3 regions of the Paenibacillus sp. Y412MC10 genome follow, and region 1 is predicted to be linked to each of the others. Evidence: predicted binding sites of a transcription regulator. Region 1 holds the regulator's gene; each other region holds the start of a gene.
What was found. Region 1 encodes NrdR, which represses ribonucleotide reductase genes. Its sites were predicted from a motif close to AACACNATATATNGTGTT; they were not measured.

Region 1 (5,161 bases):
TGCAGCTTGCGCGTTTGATGGAGCGGGACGCTCTTACCCGGGAAGCGGCAGAGGCGCGTCTTAGCAGCCAGATGGACATTGAGCAGAAGAAGCTTCGAGCGGATATCCTGATCGATAACAGCGGCACGTTGGCCGAAACGCAGCAGCAGGTGGACAACCTGTGGAATAGGTTGGTTCAGTTATGAAGTGGCTTCGTAAAAAAAGGGTGCTGCTCCTGCTGTTCGTTTCTTTTGTAGCGCTGCTGTTCCTAAGCTCCAATTGGATGACCCTGCTGTATCCGATCCATTATAAGGATGAGATCCGCAAACATGCCGCATATTATGAGGTCGATCCGTTTCTGGTGGCCTCGATCATCCGGGTGGAAACGAATTTCAAGCCGGGCAAGGAATCCAAGAAGGGCGCGCTGGGCATTATGCAGCTGATGCCGGATACGGCGAACTGGGCGATGGAAATGGCCAAGCTCCCGTCGGTGAACCTGCTGAGCGTAAAGAATGAAGTGGATGCGAACATCCAGCTGGGCACCTGGTACATTCAGAATCTGCACAAGGAAATGGACGGCAATCCGATTGCCGCCATCGCCGCTTATAACGCGGGCCCGGGGAACGTCAAGAATTGGATCAACAAGGGCATGTGGGACGGAACCTATGAGAACGTGAAGAGTATACCCATCGGGGAAACCCGGCATTATGTACAGCGCGTGATTTATTATTATAATCAATATACGGATGTGTATAAGGGCGGCTTCTAAAGAAAAAAAGAGCGCTGGACAGGCTCTTACATCGAGCCGCCAACACTCCTTTTTTAAGGAAGAATCAATTATTGACCGGAGTATTGACCAGCCAATTGTTGCTCGGCCAGGGTTACAAGACGCTTTGTGATGTATCCCCCGATCGAACCGTTCTCATAGGAAGTCATGTTACCTTGGTATCCGTCTTGTGGAATGGAGATACCAAGTTCTTGAGCTACCTCGTACTTCAGTTGCTCAAGAGCAGCGTTTGCGCGAGGAACAACCAGGTTGTTGGAGTTGTTGTTGCTTTGTGCCATGTTAAGTTCACCTCCTTGGGTTGGTAAAAGTATTATGTCTCGGGTCTCGCATTTTCATAACATAAAAGACAAAAGTTTTGCTGGTAAATTTTTCTGACGCCCATTAAGGGCGAATCACGCTGAATACAAAGGAAGTGAAGACAACTTATGAAGTGTCCATATTGCAGTTATGCCGGAACGAAAGTGCTGGATTCCAGGCCTGCCAACGAGAATAAATCCATCCGCCGCCGCAGGGAATGCGAGCAGTGCAGCAAGAGATTCACAACCTTTGAAATGGTGGAGGAAACGCCGCTGATCGTCGTGAAAAAGGACGGAAGCCGCGAAGAGTTCAGCCGGGAGAAGGTGCTCCGCGGTTTGATAAGGGCATGCGAGAAGCGTCCGGTATCCGTGGACCAGCTGGATATGATCGTATCGGATGTCGAGAAGGCGCTGCGCAATACCGCGGCGGCGGAAGTGGAGAGCCGCCAGATCGGGGAGCTTCTGATGGAGCGGTTATATCCTGTCGACGAGGTGGCTTACGTTCGGTTTGCGTCCGTATACCGGCAGTTCAAGGATATCAATATGTTCATGAAGGAACTGAAAAGCCTGCTGTCCAAGGATACGGACGTCCAGGAGCTGTAAGAGCGCCACGGTTCTTAAAGTTCTTAAATGACCCTGGTGCTCTTCCGGCGCTTTCATGGCGCCAAACTCTCAACATCGATAAGTGACATTATATAGAGAAGGAAAAAAGGCACTGCGCATTATCAAAAAAGTTCTGAAAAAGTGTTGACATGCCTGCTGATTTTTTATATGATATAGAAGTCGCTTACGGGGCCTTAGCTCAGCTGGGAGAGCGCATCGCTGGCAGCGATGAGGTCAGGGGTTCGATCCCCCTAGGCTCCATACGAAGAGAAACCCTTGAGAAATCAAGGGTTTTTTTGTTTTTATAACTTTTTAATACTTCCCAGAAAATTTAATTATAACATGAGCGTAAAAAAAAGGAGGTACAACGCATCGTTGATTGTTCTTACTTTATTGTATCGCCTGTAACAGAAGTAGGGGCGGCATCTGTCGCTCGATTTGCCTTAAATCCGGAAGAGAGCAGCAAGACCAAAAATCCACCGGCGACGCCCCACAAAATCAAGGCGTTTGAGTGAGCTGCGTCCAGTCCGCCGAAGTACATTACTTCCCGTAGCCCTCCTGCCGCGAACCGCAGTGGCGTCCACGAATAGATCCAATCTCGCGTCGTCTGCGACAAGAACTCCGGAGCCATGTTCAGAAGCGGCACCGAGAAGAACATCAGCAGTACGAGCAGCGGTATTGCACGGAATCCGATCCAATTCAGCAAGGAAGATTGCAACAAGAAGAACGCCGATCCAGCCAACCATAAGAACAACCACGTCTCCCCCGCGTTCGCCAGTTCCATGCCGTACCACGACGAAGCCATCCATATGGTGAAGCATGAGGCAATGCCGACGATCGCAAGCCCCCCGATAGCTTGCAGCGCGCTGACTGTCCATCTCCTTGAACCCGCGGCGACCGCCTTCTGGCTAGCCAGGAGCAAGACGACTCCGGTCACCATGCTGCCGATCCATATAATCTGGGTAAACAAACCCGGCGCATTCCCCGCCGCATGATTCACTCCCGGTGGATGCACGACTTCCTCCTGAACGTTCACCGGTGTCATTAAAGCTTTAGCCGTCTCAATGGGAATTTGCTCCGTTTGCTGTCCGATCTGCCCAAGCAGCTGCTGCAACAGTTCCCCATTGATCATGTTCATCGCTTGCCCCATTGCCTGTCTTACGACCATCGAGGCTTGGGTGTTCATACCCTCGTTGGAGATGATTCTCACATTAGGGTGAATCGGCGAGTGAGTCGCTAACGAGAGTAAACCGCTGCTCAGATCCGCCGGAATCACCATCGCTCCGTAATATTCGCGTTTATCCAGTCCTTCCCGAGCCTTTTCCTCGGAATCCACGACATGCCAGACAAACGGCATTGCCGGGCTCGACAGCAACCTTTCCCGGATCATTTCCCCTATCGCAAACGTTTCTCCAGTCGGCAGCTCCGCCGGCTGGTCAAGGATAACGAGGGCCACCGGGACCTCCTTTGGCTTCGATCCAAGCACCGATCCCATCATCGCTACCCCGAATACGGTCAACACGATCAGGACGAGCACCATTCCCAGCCACATCATTTTTTGTGTCAGCATTTTCATGATCCACTACTCCTTGTTCTTTATAATGAACATATGGTTGACTATCAACGGCAATGTTCATTTGTGAAGGGCTACCATATAATATGGCTGCATCACACGGTCACTTCATGGCAATGAACAAAAATAGCGTTGCTGCAGCAACGCTTCTGTATCTTTTTGATTACAAAATTGATTGCTCAAGTACATTCGTGAAGCGCAAGACATCACCGCACTTACATTTCGGCAATGCCTTGCGATTTAGCCACACAAATTTCAAAATCTACTGTTCGAATTTTTTCGTTTTTCTGCCGGCAGTATGGCCTCGATTACGTCCCAATGCTCAGCGATCTTTCCATCCTCTACGCGGAACAAATCGTAGAAAGCAGTATGTTGACCATCAAATAGACCTTCACTCATTGTAAGGACAAAATCGCCTTGTCCGATTACTTGGTGGACATGAGTATATTGAAACTCAATATTTCTCTCCTTCAGAGCCTGCAAAGCAGTATGAAGACCTGAAAGGCCGTCTGCAATATGCGGACTATGCTGAATGTAGTGATCTCCATCAAAGTAAGAGGCCAGCAGGTCAGGGTTCTTCCCGAGCAAGATGTTCTCAACATAGCTTTTGACAAATGCTTTGTTGGCATCCGTCTTGTCGATATCCTTAATCGTAACCGGTCCGTCAATCATCGTATGATTGCTTGGTGTCTTCTCCACCATCTCTTGCAAATTGTCCCAATGCTCGACGATGAGTCCATTCTCAAAACGGAAGAGATCAAATACGATTTTAGGGCCGTGAAAATGATATACAGAATGAAGAGCCACATAATTTCCGTCAACTAAAGTACGCTTAATGCTTACCTTGGTACCCATTTCCTTTAAATGATCAAGTGCGCCAAGCATGGATTCACGACCATCGAGTAAGGCCTGGTTATGCTGAATATATTGATCTGGATGAACGTAAGCCGTAATCGCTTCAGGGTTGCCGCTCTCAAAACTTTCCAGTACGGCGACTGCCTTACGAACAAGCTCATGTTGATGGTTGGATGTCATTGGAATATCCTCCTTGGAATTTTTTTTGGTCATTAGATAAATAATGAACATTACGTTGTTTATTTATCTGTTGCTCATTATAATAGAGGCTAATATAACGCTCAATATTCAATATTTTTAGTTATGATGGATAACAGACAACTCATAAAACTTTGTCGCTTAACGACCTAAATAAATTTTAGGGGGAACGAAAACAATGAACAAGAAAACCGACCTAAGAATACTGCGCACGAAACAATCGATTCGAAAGGCGTTTTATGAGCTTATTCAGGAAAAGGGATATGAATCGATAACGATCCAGGATATTGCCGATCGGGCTATGATCAATCGAAACACTTTTTATCTCCACTACCAAAACAAGCCTGAGTTATTAGATACATGTATGAATGAATTGTTAAGCGCATTAAAGGATGCGGTTGTTCTTTGTCCCATCAGCATGAATCCTTTCAGTATTTCTCTACTCGAGACAGTCATGCAAACTGTACTGGAGCATATTTCTCTAAATTTGACCTTTTATCATTCCATGTTAATAGATGAGAATAGAATCTATCAGTTTCAAGCGAAAATGGAAAATATCATTAAAGATAAATTAATGGAGGGGTGGAAACCTGCTCAGGGAAACTCCCCATTAGCGATATCCAAGGAATTGCTGATCGAATACCTCGGAGCGTCTTTCATGGGGATTGTCATTTGGTGGATTAAAAACGATAAACCCCTTCCTGCAGATGAAGTTTCATCTCAGTTTAGCAGAATCGTTGCCTACGGGCATTTAAGGGCTGCCGGCATCGCCGTCGAGGAATAAAATTAGCGAAGTAGAAGGAGCAGGGTTCAGATCTGCCCTTTACATTTGAATGACATGGTGCTAATATTGATTTCGATAGTTATAGA
Region 2 (5,161 bases), 420 kb from region 1:
TACTGCATGTCTGGATCGCCTCTTTTTCCTTATCAATATCGCCCTCTGATAAATAGATAACGCAGCGGTAATCGTTCTCATTCAGTGCTTGCTGAATACCTTGTATAAGCCGAATCGTAAAATAATCATAAATGCTGGGCATAATGAGCCCTATCAACCGCGTCCCCATTTCTCCGCTAGTCTTATGGACAGGTTTTGCGGTACTTATAGGAGGAGTGGCCGGCATTTGAGATTCGGGCTCGCTTACAAAAGTCCCCTTTCCGGGCACCCTGGTTATGATTTTTTCGTTAACCAAGCCGGCCAGGGCATTAACGACCGTAATCTTGCTTACTCCAAAACGCTCCATGAGTTCCTTTTCCGTAGGTATACGGTCTCCAACCTTCAGGACCTGCGACGATATCAAGTCGCGTATATACTCTTGAACCCTTTGATACAATGGCATTCTTTCCGTAGAGCTCAATTGAATCACCACATTTCATTCAATATGTTTAATATATACGTTACGAATGGTGCAAGCGTTTTATTCCATACTCTAATTATGGAAACAGCGGCAGCCATGGACGAGAAAATAAAGTCCTGACTGCCGCTGTTTTTTTATTGATCTATCATATTCGTTAGCTTACGCGGGAAAATCAAATTTCGGAGGGAGCTCTTCCCTACGACTTCCTTAAGAGCACTTACTATACCCGCAGTTCCCGCACGTCTTGCATCCCTCGATGTTAATCAAGGACGCCCCGCCGCAGGACGGGCACAAATCCAGCGACATGCTGCCGCCTGCGTGCGCGCCATGTCCGCCGTGGCCCGCAGCTGCCGTTGCCCCGCCTTCGCCTGCATCGGCAGGCGCCATCGTGGCTGCGACCGGTGCCGGATCATGGTCATGATCCGCCTCGGCGTTGTTGGCCACGTGCGTCTCGAGCGCCTTCGCCACGGCGTCGGCGATGGACTCGACGCGGTTCGCGCCGAAGCCGATCGCGCCGGTGCCGCCGATGCCCTTGAGGTGCTTGATCAGCAGCTCCACCTTGTTGCCGTGGTCCCCGTAACGGAGGAACAGGGAGCATACGCGGCCCAGGGCTTCCGCCATCGCGAACACATCCGATCCGGCTTTGCCGACGTTCAGGAAGATTTCGCTTGGAATGCCGTCCAGATCATTGATTGTGATGTAGGCCATGCCGAACGGCGTGTTCATTTTATAGGTTGCGCCGCGCAGCACTTGCGGACGCTTCTTGTATTGTTTATCCAGTCCGCTCTTGCTCGGCGAGGCTGTCACGACCACGCTTGCAGCAGCCGGCTCCACGCTCGCCGTTTCCTCAGCGGCTTGGCCTGCCGCGCTTTGCTCCAGCGCCGCTTCCGCGGTAGAAGCTGTTGTCGCTTCGGCGGCTTTGTCTTCTTTTTTCTCCGTCTGCAAGACCTGCACGTCGCGGCTGCCGTCGCGGTAGATTGTAACGCCTTTGCATCCCAGATCGAATGCCAACTCATACAGGCGTTTCGTATCTTCAACCGTGAAGTCGGACGGACAGTTCGCCGTCTTCGAGATGGAGCTGTCCACCCAGCGCTGAATCGCCGCCTGCACGCGGATGTGATCCTCGGCGGAGAGACTCATCGCGGTGACGTAATAGTCCGGAAGCTCTTCGCCCGGATGGCTGTCCAGCCAATCCTGAGCAATCGGCACGAACTGCTCGTCGAAGCCGAGACGGCTTTGACGGAAGTATTTGAAGGCAAAGTACGGTTCGATGCCCGTCGAAGTTCCAACCATCGTACCCGTGCTTCCCGTCGGCGCTTGGGTAATGACGGTAACGTTGCGGGCGCCTTTTTTGCGGACCGCTTCGGCAACTTCCGGATACACCTCGGCCATATTTTTCATGAAACCGCTTTGCAGATACAGTTCGGCATCGAATGCCTGGAACGAGCCCTTCTCCTCGGCAATATCCGCGGATGCAAGATACGCTTCGCGCGCGATGAAGCCATACAGCTTATCCAGGAACTCCAGCGATTCCGGGCTGCCGTAACGGATGTTCAGCTTGATCATCAGCTCGGCCAGACCCATTGTTCCGAGGCCTACGCGGCGCTCTTTTTTCTGGTTCAATTCGTTTTCTTCGAAATGGTAAGGCGTCCGGTCGATGACATTATCCAGGAAACGCACGGAGTAACGCGTCGTCGTAGCCAGCTCATCCCATGCGACGTCATGATTCGCTTCGTCGTAGAACTTCGACAGGTTCATCGCGGACAGGTTGCATACGCCCCAGCCCGGAAGTCCCTGCTCGCCGCAAGGGTTGGTACAGATGATCGGGTTGAAATACCAGCTGTTGGACATCTGGTTGTAGTATTCCATGAAGACCACGCCCGGCTCTGCCGATTTCCATGCGGATTCGATAATGGTGTGCCATACCTCGCGTGCTTTAACCGTTTTATATGGAATGATGCGGCGTCCGGCTTTCTTCCATTTATCCAAATCGCCGTCCCACAGCTCATCGTAATCGGGATCGGTGGTATCCGGGAACACGAGCTCCCAGTCCAGATCTTCCTTCACGGCTTTCATGAAATCGTTGCTGACGCATACCGACAGGTTCGCGTTCGTGACTTGTCCCATCGTCTGCTTCACCGTAATGAAATCCTCCACGTCCGGGTGCCAATCGTTCATCATCAACATGAGCGCGCCGCGGCGGCTTCCGCCCTGCTCGATCAGGCCTGTCGTATAACTGAACAATCCGCCCCACGATACCGCACCGCTGGAGGAGCCGTTCACGCCTCTAACGATCGCGCGCCGAGGACGAAGGGAAGACAAGTTGATGCCGACACCGCCGCCGCGCGCCATAATCTCGGTCATCTCGCTCAGGGTTTCCATGATGCCGCCCCGGCTGTCCTTCGGGGAAGGAATGACGTAACAGTTGAACAGCGTCAATTCATCGCTTGCACCCGCTCCGGCCGCAATCCGTCCGCCCGGGACCAGCTTCCAATCATCCAGAATCTCGCGGAATTTCCCGCGCCACTCTTCCTGCAGTTCCGGCGTTGCCTCAACCGATGACATGGCGGCCGCGAGTCGATCCCACATTTCTTCCGGCGTTTTCTCGATGGTTAACGTCAGCTTCTCCACATCCGACTCCACAAGCTCGCCCTTCCGTGTCTTCACGGTGACCTTGCGGCCTTCGCGTTTCACGATTTCGCCAACTTCCTTGGTCGGAAATTTAGGATCATCCTTTGTCAGCACGAGCACCACGTCGCCGACCTTGGCGTTGTTGGTGTCCGCATCCTTCCAGGCATACCGGTCCAAAAAGATCTTCTCGCTTAAACCTTCCAGCCGCTGATTCTGCATCGTACTCAAGTGCAACTACCTCCTATATAAGATATAAAATTTAAAAGATTCCCAAGTATGTGCTCACCAACAACATAACCTGTTATGTAGCCGGTCAAACATCCAAAACCACTATATACACCACATATAGTGCTATTTATTCATTATACTACACTATATATAGGTTAACTATGCCGATAATGTGAAAATTAAGCCGACAGTTCCAAGCTCCCGCGCGCAAGCTTCCGCTTTCTTCCTCTCGCTCTCTTTTTCGCTGATCCCTATGAAAAAAAAGGATGAAAATATCCAATTCCAGCAGCCGTGCGCTCTATAAGGTATTCCGCGGCTGCCGAATCCGTGCAAGGTTATGAAGACTTCTTTTTTCGTCCATACTACATATACACCGCTGGCCCGGAATCTTTCATCACAGGAGGAGATCGACATGAACCAACAGCCATCTGCCGACTCAGGCATGATTTTCGACCCGCGCCTTCCCGTTCCATTGCAGATCGACCGTTCTTGGTTTGACGATCTCTCTGGCCGACTGGACAAAGGAGGCCCTTGGGGTGACTATCGTCTGGCCCAGCTTGCCGTTGAGGGCGAGAAATCGCGCCTCGTTACAAGCTTTGAAGAACTGCAGTGCCTCAAGCACCTTGGCGGTTTATCCCCGCTCCCCCATCAGACCGATACCGCAAGACGCGTTTTGTTCGAGATGTCGGGCAGAGCCATTTTGGCGGATGAGGTGGGACTTGGCAAGACGATTGAAGCCGGTCTTATTTTAAAAGAATACATCGTGCGCGGACTGGTATCCAAAGTGCTGATTCTCGTACCTGCTTCCCTGGTTCTGCAATGGGTCCGCGAGCTGAACTCCAAGTTCGGCATTCCCGCGGTCGCGCAGAAAAAAGCATACTCCTGGGGCAATGACATCGTTGTCGCCTCCATGGACACGGCCAAGCGCGATCCGCATCAGGAGATTCTGCTGAACCAGGAATACGACATGCTCATCATCGATGAAGCGCACAAGCTCAAGAACAAGAAAACATCCAATTATCAATTCATCCAAAAGCTGCGCAAAAAATACTGTCTCCTGCTCACCGCCACGCCGGTGCAGAACGACCTCAGCGAGCTCTTCAATCTCATCACGCTGCTGAAACCGGGCCAGCTTGGCGGCCAGGGACAGTTTGCCGCTAATTTTGTCGTGGATAAACGAAGACCGAAGAACCAGGACCAGCTCAAGGATGAGCTGTCCAAGGTCATGATCCGAAACCGTCGGGGCGAAGGCGAAGTGAAGTTCACGAAGCGGTCCGTCCGCAACGTGGGACTCAGCCTTTCGCCTGAAGAACAGTCATTATACGACGGCGTTACGTCCTTCGTCAAAGATCAGTATCAGGCAGCTGGGGGAAATTTAAGCAGTATGCTGTCGCTCGTCACCCTGCAGCGGGAAGTATGCAGCAGCCGGGATGCCGTCTTCGTGACCCTTGTTAATCTGTCCAAGAAGCTGCCGGAGGACTCTCCGCTGCGCGATAAAATTTGGGAGCTCGTCTATCTCATCAAGGCCATCAAAGCAAACACCAAGGCGGAAAAAGCCATCGAGCTCATTCAGCAAATGAACGAGAAGGTCATCGTGTTCACGGAATATCGGGCCACGCAGGAATACTTGCTCAATTATTTCCGCGATCACGGGCTGGTCTCCGTCCCGTACCGGGGCGGCATGAACCGCGGCAAGAAGGACTGGATGATGGACCTTTTCCGCGGCAAAGCGCAGGTCATGATCGCGACGGAAGCCGGCGGCGAAGGCATCAACCTGCAATTCTGCCACCATATGATCAACTTTGATCTGCCCTGGAATCCGATGCGGGTCGAGCAGCGGAT
Region 3 (5,161 bases), 3.4 Mb from region 1:
CACCAAAACAATCCTGTTTTTGGATGAGGTGCACCGGTTCAACAGCTCCAGACAGGATGCGCTGCTGCCTGCCGTGGAGAACGGCACGATCATATTTATCGGCGCGACGACCGAGAACCCCTTTCATTACGTCAACGGAGCTTTAATGAGCCGCTCCACCTTGTTTCAGCTTCAGCCGCTGACCAAGGACCATTCCATGATTGCGATGCGGCGCGCGCTGATCGATCAAGACAAGGGTCTTGGATTCATGGATCTCAAGGCAGATGAGGAAGCGCTGGAGCACATTGCAGCCATGGCGAACGGGGATATCCGGCGTGCACTCAATGCGCTGGAGCTGGCAGCGATGACGACGCCTCCGGATTCCACCGGTACGGTTCATATTACGCTCGAGGTGGCCGAGGAATCGATTCGCCGACCTACCGTGCGTGCGGACGAGTCCACGCAGTACGATGTGCTGTCCGCCTTTCACAAGAGCATTCGGGGCTCCAGCGATGCGGCGCTGTTCTGGTTTTTGTATGCGGTCGAAAAGCTCGGCATGGACCCGATGGTGTTCATCCGCCGCCTGATTGCTGCCAGCAGCGAGGATATCGGGCTTGCCAATCCCCAAGCCATGGTGCAGGCGGTAAGCGCATTGGATGCCTACCGGAACAACGGCTGGCCGGAAGCCAAGCTGAACATCGCTCAGGCGATCCTGTTCGCCGTGGAGAGCCCGAAATCCGATGGCGTTGTATCCGCCATATCCCGCGCGATGTCCGCCATGGATGAAGTGAAATCGGCGGAGGTTCCGCTGCATCTGCGCGATGCGCATTACTCGGGGGCGGTTAAGCTGGGACATGTCGGCTACAAGTACCCGCACGATTATCCGGGCCATTACGTGAAGCAGGAGTATTTGCCGAAGGAGCTCTCCCGCCGGGTGTTCTATCAGGCCACGGAGCAGGGGAACGAAGCCAAGATCGCCCACAACCAGCGATTACGACGCGAAGAATAGGGTCGTACGGCGATAACGGGATTTACGGCCGCTAGCTTAATTAAATGGAGGAAATGAATGATGAGAACAGGGAAACAACGGTTTGTCATCCTGCTGCTGTCCGCCGGCCTTATGCTGAGCGGCTGTTCGGGAAAAAGCGCCCAGGAGCAGGTCGCAGGTGGACAGGCAGCCGAGGCGGCGCATGAGCACGGACATCAGACGCAGTTGTCCAACGGGGATATCCAGGAGGCGACGTCTTCGATCGATGAGCTGCCGACCTTTTTGAAGAGCCAGACCAGCGAGCTCCAAACGATTTATGCTTTGTCCGCGCAGGTGAGTGATGTCCTGAAATACATTCCTTGTTACTGCGGCTGCGGGGAAAGTGCCGGTCATGAGAGCAACCTGAACTGTTTTATCGATGAGATTCAGGAGGACGGCACCGTGGTATGGGACGATCATGGCACCCGTTGCGGGGTGTGCCTGGACATTGCCGTGGAATCTGCCAAAATGAGCAGCGAGGGCAAGAGCCTGACGGAGATTCGGACCGCAATCGATGAGAAATACAGCACAGGTTATGCTAAGCCGACACCAACCCCGATGCCGCCTGCAGAAAGTTAATCCTGCTGAGGCTAAACAAGAAGGTACCCGATGTGATCAATGGATCACTCGAGTGCCTTTTTTCTGTTGGGCACTATCCCCTTCGGGGTTAAGCGTAAGTGCAGCCCTATTCGATTTTAAAGACCGACCATCGTGACCTATATCACAGCACGAAACTATATATGGATGTAAATTAATGAAACAAAACTATATATAGTGTGTTAACGATATGAAGAAGAGGAGTTGTTCCTATTCATGAAGGTCATGAAGAGAGACGGATGCCTGGTAAAATTTGAGACGATCCGAATCGTGGAGGCGGTGGATAGAGCGTTTATGGCGGTGGAGGGTGTTTCCCGCAAGGATGCTTCCTTGCGGATTGGAGATGAGGTTGCCCATGCCACTGCGGGGATGGAACAGGTTAGCGTGGAGGAGATTCAAGATATCGTTGTGGAGCATTTGCAAAGCACGGGTTATCCCGAAGTAGCATCTGCCTATCAACATTACAGGGAGGCCCGCGATCTGGAGCGGATGCGGCGGGGAGAGCTTTATAAGATCAGCAGGGATGTGATCGGGGTAACCGATTTGGACCTGCTGCGGGAGAACGCGAATCTGAACGGGGAATCCTTCAGCGGAAAAATGAGCCGGATCGGCTCCGAATACGCCAAATGGATGGCAAGCAAATTCATCCTGCCGACAGAGCTCACGAGAGCGGTGAGGGATGGGTATGTATACGTTCATGACCTGGACCAGTATGCGCTGGGAACGACGAACTGCATCTTCATTCCGTTCGACCGGTTGCTGGCCAAGGGCTTCAATACCGGTAACGGATCGGTCAGGCCGCCGCAGAGCATCATGACCGCCATGGCGCTGGTAGCCATCATCTTTCAATCCCAGCAGAACAGCCAATTCGGCGGCGTGTCCGGCAGCAAAATCGATTGGGATCTCGCGCCGTATGTCGGCAAATCGTTTCGTCGGCATTTTCGCAAAGGGCTGGCCTACTTCGGAGAAGCGGGGCTGGGAGAGGATCGGCCGTATGAACGAGCTCTTGAGGATCACGAAATATACATAGACAATGAGCAGCTGAAGGACACATATCCGCGAATATACCATTATGCCTATAATGAAACGGTGAATGAAGCAAAGCAGGCCGCGGAATCCTTGATCCATAATTTGAATACGATGAGCAGCCGGGCCGGCGGACAAATTCCTTTCACTTCGTTGAATTACGGCATGTGCACGTCAACCGAAGGAAGGCTGGTTTCCCACGCCCTGCTGGATGCCACAATGAAGGGGCTCGGCGGGGGAGAGACGCCGATATTTCCGCAGCATATTTTCCAGTGCAAGCAGGGGGTCAACCAGGCGGAAGGCGAGCCGAATTACGACCTGTTCCTGAAAGCCGTCGAGTGCTCCAGCCGCAGGCTCTACCCGAATTTCGTCAACGTGGACGCGTCGTTTAATCTCGTCTATTATAACCCGGGCGAACCGGACACGATTATTGCCACCATGGGCTGCAGGACCCGCACGATTTCGGATCGCTTTGGGCGAAACCGCCTGAGCGGCAAGGGCAACCTGTCCTTTAATACGATCAATTTGGTCCGGCTCGGGATTGAACATGGCATCGTCCAAGGGAAGCGGGAAGTGCCGGACCTGAACCGTTTCTATCAACAGCTGGATCATTATATGAGCATTGCGGTGGAGGGCTTGATTCACCGTTACGAGCTGCAGGCCGACCAACCGGCCAAAGCGTCCGATTTCATGATGCGGGAGGGCGTTTGGGAAGGCGGCGAGGCGCTGGCGCCTGAGGATAAGGTGCGCGAGCTGATCAAGCACGGCACCCTGGCGCTTGGATTTATCGGGCTGGCCGAATGCCTGAAGGCGTTGACAGGACGGCATCACGGCGAGGATGAGAACAGCCGCGGGCTGGGGATCGAGATCATCCGGCATATGCGCCGGTTTTGCGATGCAGCCGGTGAAAGGTATAACCTGAACATCACGCTGTTTGCCACGCCGGCAGAAGGGTTATCCGGGAAATTCACGAAGCTCGACCGGCAGACCTTCGGGGTGATCGAGGGAGTGACTGACCGCGAATATTACACGAACTCTTTTCATATACCCGTGTACTATCCGATGGCCGCCTACCGCAAAATCCGTTCCGAAGCTCCTTTTCATGAGTTGTGCAACGCCGGAGCGATTTCGTATGTGGAGCTGGACGGCAACGCAAGGCAGAATACGGCTGCTTTCCGGGACATCGTGCAGTTTGCCCTGCAGCAGAACATCGGATATTTCTCCGTTAACCATCCCGTCGACCGGTGCCCGGCATGCAACTACGAAGGCATTATCGGAAGTGCGTGCCCTGGATGCGGCGCCTTGGAGGCGGATGGAAACTTCCAGCGGCTGCGGAGGGTAACGGGATATTTAACGGGCAATTATACGGAGCGCTTCAATTCGGCCAAGCAGGCCGAGGTTCGGGATCGGGTGAAACACCTGTGAATGTGTGCGGATACATCCCCGAAAGCATCAACGAAGGCCCCGGACTTCGTGCGGTTCTATTCGTGAGCGGCTGCCGCCATGCCTGCGCCGGATGTTTTAATACGGATTCCTGGGACTTTGAAGCGGGGGAGCCCTTTACCGAAGAAATGTCAGCGGCGATACTGCAGGATATCCTAGACAACCCTTTGCTGGATGGCGTGACCTTATGCGGTGGAGACCCCTTCTTCTCCCCGGAAGAATGTACGGCATTCGTACGCAGGCTCAGGACCCTCTGTCCCGCGAAAAACGTATGGGCCTACACGGGGTTCACCTTCGAAGCACTGATAAGGCAGCCGAAGCTGCGCGAGTTGGCCTTGCTGTGCGATGTCATCGTTGACGGCAAATTCGAGTTGGAGCGCAGGGATGTCTCGCTTCCTTTCCGGGGCAGCTCGAATCAGCGTTTCATCGATGTAGCCGCCAGCATGGAGCAGGGAGTGACCGTGGAGTATATTCTTCGCTAGCACGCAAAAAAAAGAGCACACGCTTTACGGATCATTCCGTATCAAGTGTGTGCTCTTCGCGTGTCATTCAGCGGATTAATAAGGAACTTTATCCGCCGTTTCGATCGTTCCCCCGCCAAGGCATTCGTCCCCTTGATAGAAGACGACGGCTTGTCCCGGCGTGATCGCTTTTTGCGGCTTCGCAAACGCGACATGAACGGTTCCGTCTTCGCGCGGGGTTATCGTTACTTCCTGGTCCGGCTGCCGGTAGCGGAATTTGGCGGTGCAGGTGTAGGCGTCTTTGGGCATAGCGTCTTGTCCTGCAATCCAGTTAATTCCCGAGGCAACGAGTCCGGTCGAATACAAGCTCGGATGATCGCCTTGAACAACGTACAAAATATTGTTGGTCAAATCTTTGTCGGCTACGAACCAAGGCTCCCCGGAGCCCGATCCGCCGATCCCGAGACCTTGGCGTTGCCCCAGCGTGTAGTACATCAAGCCGTCATGGCGGCCTTTCACTTCACCGGTGACAATGTCCACCATATCGCCGGATTGGGCGGGAAGGTATTGTCCAAGGAACTCCTTGAAATTCCGCTCGCCGATGAAGCAAACGCCGGTGCTGTCTTTT

Region 2: GYMC10_RS22455 (adenosylcobalamin-dependent ribonucleoside-diphosphate reductase) is a predicted target of NrdR. The motif match lies at 3,427-3,444, and genes of this name have one in related genera.
Region 3: GYMC10_RS07965 (anaerobic ribonucleoside triphosphate reductase) is a predicted target of NrdR. The motif match lies at 1,768-1,785, and genes of this name have one in related genera.

The regions. Positions count from the first base shown of each region.
Region 1 covers NC_013406.1:5,559,990-5,565,150, reverse strand. The annotation lists gene coaE (dephospho-CoA kinase) at 1-185, shown strand, start outside; gene GYMC10_RS24260 (lytic transglycosylase domain-containing protein) at 182-748, shown strand; gene GYMC10_RS24255 (alpha/beta-type small acid-soluble spore protein) at 817-1,044, opposite strand; gene nrdR (transcriptional regulator NrdR) at 1,192-1,665, shown strand; tRNA gene GYMC10_RS24245 (tRNA-Ala) at 1,854-1,926, shown strand; gene GYMC10_RS24240 (YhgE/Pip domain-containing protein) at 2,051-3,241, opposite strand; gene GYMC10_RS24235 (nuclear transport factor 2 family protein) at 3,494-4,273, opposite strand; gene GYMC10_RS24230 (TetR/AcrR family transcriptional regulator) at 4,470-5,075, shown strand.
Region 2 covers NC_013406.1:5,138,508-5,143,668, forward strand. The annotation lists gene GYMC10_RS22450 (GntR family transcriptional regulator) at 1-442, opposite strand, end outside; gene GYMC10_RS22455 (adenosylcobalamin-dependent ribonucleoside-diphosphate reductase) at 668-3,310, opposite strand; gene GYMC10_RS22465 (DEAD/DEAH box helicase) at 3,732-5,161, shown strand, end outside.
Region 3 covers NC_013406.1:1,873,949-1,879,109, forward strand. The annotation lists gene GYMC10_RS07955 (replication-associated recombination protein A) at 1-988, shown strand, start outside; gene GYMC10_RS07960 (PCYCGC domain-containing protein) at 1,046-1,585, shown strand; gene GYMC10_RS07965 (anaerobic ribonucleoside triphosphate reductase) at 1,820-4,054, shown strand; gene nrdG (anaerobic ribonucleoside-triphosphate reductase activating protein) at 4,051-4,554, shown strand; gene mnmA (tRNA 2-thiouridine(34) synthase MnmA) at 4,630-5,161, opposite strand, start outside.